DNA from 3 places in the Carnobacterium mobile DSM 4848 genome. Region 3 is predicted to be linked to each of the others. Evidence: predicted binding sites of a transcription regulator. Region 3 holds the regulator's gene; each other region holds the start of a gene.
What was found. The regulator LexA, encoded in region 3, represses DNA repair genes until DNA is damaged. The targets are predictions, from matches to a motif close to CNAACANNTGTTNG.

Region 1 (2,281 bases), 350 kb from region 3:
GGGGCTTATTTCGATACGCAAGAAACACTCAAGGGTTATTATCATGTGCTCAATCAGATTCTAACGAAACAAGGCATTCCCTTAGCTTTTTTGACAGATAAACGAACGGTTTTTGAATACACATCAAAAGCCATGAGAGCGGTTGAAGAAGATACATTTACCCAGTTCGGGTTTGCCTGTCATCAACTCGGTATTGAGATTAGAACTTCATCTATTCCACAAGCTAAAGGACGTGTAGAGCGCTTAAACGGGACTGTTCAATCGCGACTTCCTGTAGATTTAGAATTAGCTGGAATACAATCTATTGAGGAATCCAATCATTTTTTAACGAAATGGGTTAGAACTTTCAATAAGAAGTTTGGTCATAAAACGAAGGAATCCATTTATGAAAAGGCACCAACTAAATCTGAAATCAATTTGTTATTAGCACGAGTAGCGAATAGAAAAGTGGATAGTGGGCATCATATTCGTTATCAAAATAACTACTACCTGCCTACGGAAGGTAGTGAAGATAAATACTTCACACGAAAATCAAAGGTGCTAATTATCGAAGCGTTTAATGGAGATATCTATGTAAATATAGCTGAAAAAATATACACAACAAGGAGCCTGAAAGAGCATGACTATTACTCAAAAGAGTTTGATCCGATTCCAGAGCAAAAAAAAGAAAGACGCCAGTATATTCCCCCACAATCTCACCCGTGGAAACTAGAATCTTTCAAAAGATATCTTCGCAGTGTCGGAAAAACACTCGAAGAGTACGAAGCTGAACAAACAGCTTAAGGCTAATTTTAACAAATTCAGTCACATTAATGCAAGCTTTTGCGAAGTAAAAGCTTGCATTAATGTGACCCTTGGTTTTGGGACATTTTTACTTTCGCTTGACATCTTTTATACATTTAGTGAGACACTGCCTCAACTTAAGCTTATGGTTGTAAGAACGTATGTTCAGTGGTAGAATAAAGCCAGTATAAATTATTATAAATAGGTATACTTTACACTTTTTAAAAGAATAATAGACTGGATGTGAAGTAAAAAGATGGAAAAAGACCAATTTGACCTAATTTCTAAGTATCAACCTAATGGAGACCAGCCTGATGCGATTAAAGAATTAGTTAAAGGAATTGAAGAAGGAAAAAAAGAGCAAACGTTGCTTGGTGCAACCGGAACAGGCAAAACGTTTACAGTCTCTAATGTGATTCAAGAAGTAAACAAACCGACACTCGTTATTGCACACAATAAAACATTAGCCGGTCAATTATATAGTGAATTTAAAGAGTTTTTTCCAAATAATGCTGTTGAATACTTTGTTAGTTATTATGATTACTACCAACCTGAAGCATATGTTCCTTCAAGTGACACATTTATTGAAAAAGAATCTAGTGTGAATGATGAAATCGATAAATTACGGCATTCAGCAACAAGTGCTTTATTAGAGCGACGTGATGTTATTGTTGTGGCATCCGTTTCTTGCATTTACGGTCTAGTTAATCCTATTGATTACCGCGACCATGTATTGTCCTTGCGTGTTGGGGCGGAAATGAAGCGTGATGATATGCTGCGTCGTTTAGTAGATATGCAGTTTGTCCGAAATGATATTGATTTTCAACGGGGGAATTTTCGAGTAAGAGGAGATGTAGTCGAGATATTCTTGGCTTCTCGTGACAGCGATGCGGTTCGGATAGAATTTTTCGGAGATGAAATTGATCGAATTCGAGAAGTCGATGTTTTAACCGGAGAAGTTAAAGCTGAAGTCCAGCATGTACCTGTTTTTCCAGCTACTCACTTTGTAGCAAATGAAGAACAAACGCGTAATGCAGTAAAAACGATACAAGCCGAACTGGAAGAACAACTAAAAAAATTGCGTGCAGAAGATAAACTCATTGAAGCCCAGCGACTAGAACAACGGACCAACTATGATCTGGAGATGTTATTAGAAATGGGCTATTGTTCAGGAATCGAAAACTATTCTCGACATATGGATGGCCGCAAACCTGGTCAGCCACCATACACATTGATAGATTTCTTTCCAGAAGATTTTTTGATTGTCGTGGATGAATCGCATATCACCATGTCACAAATTAGAGGCATGTTCAATGGAGATAAAGCGCGCAAAGAGCGTTTGATTGAATATGGATTCCGCTTGCCAAGTGCTTTAGACAACAGACCGCTGCGTTTAGAAGAGTTTGAAAAACATGTAAACCAAATCATGTATATTTCGGCTACACCTGGTCCATATGAATTAGCACGTACGCCAGAAGTTGTTGAGCAGATCATTCGC
Region 2 (2,281 bases), 580 kb from region 3:
GGAACAGATAAAAAAATAAACAATAAAGAGATTGTAGAAAGATTAGCAGTTTCGGCAGCATCTGTCAGTGAAATGATGTCTAAATTATTAAAAGAAGGATTTATTGAGCGAGTTCCTTATCAAGGTGTGCAACTTACAGCAGAAGGTTTGCGGAAAGCTAGTACCCTTATCCGAAAACATCGTTTATGGGAAGTCTTTTTAGTCGAACACTTAGGTTATTCTTGGAACGAGGTCCATGCAGAAGCAGAAGTATTAGAACATGTTTCTTCAGTGGAATTAACCAATCGGCTAGAAGGTTACTTAAATTATCCTAAAATATGTCCTCATGGAGGAATGATTCCTGATAAAAATGGCGTTTTAAAAGAACCGCAATTACCGACTTTAACTGAACAACCAGTAAATCAAAAAGTTAGAATTAAACGAGTAGCGGATGAAAGAGAATTATTAGATTATTTAGTGTCTATCGGGATTCAAATAAATGATGTTTATACGATTGTGGAAGTGGGAGCTTATGAAGGGTCTATTGTAATGGAAAAAGAGAATAAGCAGTTTCAGATTAGTTTTAAGGCAGCTTCTAGCGTATATGTTCAAGCTTTATAGAAAAGGACACCCTTAGGGATGTCCTTTTTTGTCTAAAAAAAAAATAGTACCAAAGGATAAGATGAACAAATCTTGTATAAGAATATACGTTCGCGTATAATTATAATAGAGAAAAAAGGGGGTGGAGAAGGTGGAATTTGGAGTAGTCCAATTTGATGAGCCGGTCAGAGATACTTCAAGAAAAATTATTCATATTGATATGGACGCCTTCTTCGCTTCAGTCGAAGAAAGAGAACATCCGGAATTAAAGGGACAGCCTATTATTATTGCCAATCATCCTAAGTTAACAAATGGCAAAGGGGTAGTCGCTACTGCAAATTATGTTGCTCGAACGTATGGCGTTCATTCTGCAATGAGCGCACAAAAAGCTTATGAATTGTGCCCAAAAGGCGTGTTTATTCCAGGAAACTATGAGTTGTACCGTGAAGTTTCAAAAAAAGTCAGAGAGGTTTTTAAGCAGTATACCGATACGATCGAACCGTTATCTTTAGATGAAGCTTATTTAGATGTAACTGAAAATAAAAAAGGGATCAAAAGTGCCACACATATTGCTTATGCTATTCAAAAAGAGGTCTGGGAAAGTGTCCATTTAACTTGTTCTGCAGGTGTTTCATACAATAAATTCATTGCTAAATTAGCTTCTGATTATAAAAAGCCAGCTGGCGTCACGGTTATCCCTCCGGAAGAAGCGCTAGATTTTTTAAGAAAGCTGCCAATTGAAAAGTATTATGGAGTTGGTAAGAAGACAGTAGAACGCATGCACGAATTAAATGTTTTTAATGGAGAAGATCTATACCAGATGAATGAAATGGAATTAATTCATTCTTTTGGGAAAATGGGCTATTCGCTTTACAGAAAAGTTAGAGGTATAGATGATTCTCCTGTTCGCGTAAGCCGAGAAAGGAAATCTGTGGGACGGGAAAACACATATAGAAGAAATCTTACTACTGAAAATGAAGTAACAGCAGAATTGCGTTTTTTAGCTAGAAAAGTTGAACGTTCTTTACTTAAAGAACAAAAACATGGCAAAACCGTAGTTTTAAAAATTCGGTACTCAGATTTCGAAACGGTCACCAAACGATTAACTTTGCCGCATTATCTTCGAGATGCGGAAGAGCTGTTTTTTCATACTCAAAATATTTGGGATGAAATCGGCAACCTTCAAAAAGGGGTAAGACTATTGGGGATAACGGTCACAACCCTTGACCCTTTGTCATTTGAGAATATCGTTTTGCCTCTTTGGGACAATGAGCATTAATCCATATTAAAAATAAACAAGCTAAATTGCATTCTATTTTTTACAAAGGTATAATAAAGATACTAATACAGATTTTTTCTTGTGTTATAATGAAAGGGGAGTTTAATAATGAAGATATCATGGCATGGACAATCATGTGTGCAGGTTTTGACAAATACAGGATATACAATTTTAATTGACCCGTTTATTACAGGAAATGCAAAAAGTGATTTAAATCCAGAGACTGTAGCAGCAGATGCCATTATCATCACTCATGCACATGCTGATCATATTGGCGATACAGAAGCGATTGCTCGTAGAACAGGAGCATTAATCGTAGCCAATGTTGAAATAGCTGACTTCTTTAAAACAAAAGATTTAAAAACTCATGGGATGCAAATGGGAGGAAAGCATAGTTTTGATTTTGGTGAAATCAAAATGACT
Region 3 (2,281 bases):
AAAAAAAGGGAAACTTCCGCGTGAAACGGTTGAAGTTAACTATGGTCTAGAATACGGCAATGATATTCTACAAATTCATAAAGATGCCATTAAACCTGGCCAAAAAGTTTTAGTTTGTGATGATCTTTTAGCCACAGGCGGCACCATTGCAGCAACCATCAAATTAATCGAACAATTAGGTGGAGAAGTTGTAGGGACAGCTTTCCTTGTTGAATTAAGTGAATTAAAAGGCCGCGATAAAATTAAAGACTACGATATTTTAGCTTTAATGGAATATTGATTTTTTTCTTTAACAAATAAATAAACAGGTTCTATTATTTTTAGTGTTGGTAAGAAGAATGAGTCTATTCCACAACTTGAAATTTACGGAGGAATAGCGGCTCCTTGCAGCCATGTAAAGGATTCAATGCGAATTACGAAGCGGTTAGGCTTCGTTTGAGGCTTGAAAGGCTGGTGACATGTAAGGCTCCAGTCGTTCCCATGGCTCATGCAAGCAGACGCGTAAATTCCGGAGGAAATTTCATTATTAAGCATGACCAACACAATTCGATAAAGAACCAATAAACAAAAAGAGGTTGACCCAAAGGGCCGACCTCTTTTCCATTTCTTAATAATTTTTATTAAATATGTTCCAAACGGCAGACTCGATATCCACTTTATCATGCCTGTAGCAACTTTAGCTACGTTAGTTGCTCTAAATTGTTTGTGTTTAAAAAATATGGCTTCGATAAAGGCCGACAACTTTTCCAAGGACGGTTACTTCATCTAAAATAATAGCATCCATTGTATCGTTTTCTGGTTGTAACCGATAGTAATTACTTTCTCGATAAAATCTTTTGCAAGTGGCTTCATCTTCATTAGTTAAAGCAATAATAATGTCACCGTTATTTGCACTTGATTGTTTACGGACAATCACTTCATCGCCGTCGAATATCCCAGCATTGATCATACTTTCACCGCGAATAGTCAGCATAAAGAGAGCTTCGCTTTCTTGTTTTAAGTTAGGAGGAAGCGGGAAATAATCTGTTGCTTCTTCTACTGCTAAGATAGGTTCGCCAGCTGTGACAGTACCCAGTAAAGGAATGTGTTCCAATTGAATACCTAGTTTTGACAAACCAGTAGCTGTTAACTCAATCGCACGCGGTTTGCTTGGGTCACGTTGAATGTACCCATTTTTTTCTAATCTTGCTAAATGACCATGGACAGTTGATGTAGAAGACAAAGAAACGGCTGTTCCAATTTCACGCACAGTCGGCGGGTAACCCTTTAACTGCACTTGTTCATGAATATAATGTAATACTTCCATCTGTCTAGATTCAGGAGTCTTACGCATAAATAATCGCACCTCATTTCTTAGATTGTATACTCATTGACAGAATACCATAAAATTATATGACAATCAAACAAATGTTCGCTATTTTGCAAACTAATTTAATGTATTTCCTTATTTTTTTTGGTATAGTAGTGAAAGAATAAAAAAATGGAGTGAGTAAAATGTTGCCTAAAGATCAACTAGAAAGAATTAATGAATTAGCAAGAAAATCTAAAAATGAAGGTTTGAGTCTTTCTGAACAAACAGAACAAAAAAAATTACGTGAAGCCTATTTAGCAGCTTTTCGTGGAGGCATGCGCAACCATATCGAAGGTTTAAAAGTCGTTGATGAGACTGGTAATGATGTAACCCCTGATAAGTTGAAAAAGATTCAAAAAGAAAAAGGCTTTCATAATCGCTAAAAGCAATTTAGACTGCTGGATACAATCAAAAATATTTTCAAATTATTGTATTCAGTCGTTGCTTCGATAGCGATAAAACAGTAAACTAGAGGTAACACAATTGAAAGGATGATTTAATTGTTTGACAATACGGACCAACTAGCGGTAAATACGATTAGAACACTAAGTATAGATGGAGTACAAAAAGCCAATTCGGGCCACCCTGGATTGCCAATGGGAGCAGCGCCAATGGCTTATACCCTTTGGACTCAACACTTAAAAGTGAACCCTAAAAATTCAAAATGGGTCGATCGTGATCGATTTGTTCTTTCAGCCGGGCATGGATCAATGATGTTATACAGCTTACTGCATCTAGCAGGCTACCAAGTTTCTATTGAAGATCTAAAAAGCTTCCGTCAATGGGACAGTAAAACTCCTGGACATCCCGAGGTTCACTATACAGATGGAGTCGAAGCAACAACCGGTCCTTTAGGACAAGGAATTGCAAATGCGGTAGGAATGGCTATGGCTGAAGCCCATTTGGCTGCGTCTTATAATAAAGAAAGCC

Region 1: uvrB (excinuclease ABC subunit UvrB) is a predicted target of LexA. The motif match lies at 938-951, and genes of this name have one in related genera.
Region 2: dinB (DNA polymerase IV) is a predicted target of LexA. The motif match lies at 680-693, and genes of this name have one in related genera.

Annotation. Positions count from the first base shown of each region.
Region 1 is NZ_JQMR01000001.1:723,571-725,851, reverse strand. It holds gene BR87_RS03260 (ISNCY family transposase) at 1-783, shown strand, start outside; gene uvrB (excinuclease ABC subunit UvrB) at 1,040-2,281, shown strand, end outside.
Region 2 is NZ_JQMR01000001.1:951,153-953,433, reverse strand. It holds gene BR87_RS04310 (metal-dependent transcriptional regulator) at 1-600, shown strand, start outside; gene dinB (DNA polymerase IV) at 731-1,858, shown strand; gene BR87_RS04300 (metal-dependent hydrolase) at 1,967-2,281, shown strand, end outside.
Region 3 is NZ_JQMR01000001.1:370,550-372,830, forward strand. It holds gene BR87_RS01705 (adenine phosphoribosyltransferase) at 1-280, shown strand, start outside; gene lexA (transcriptional repressor LexA) at 710-1,333, opposite strand; gene BR87_RS01720 (DUF896 family protein) at 1,495-1,734, shown strand; gene tkt (transketolase) at 1,852-2,281, shown strand, end outside.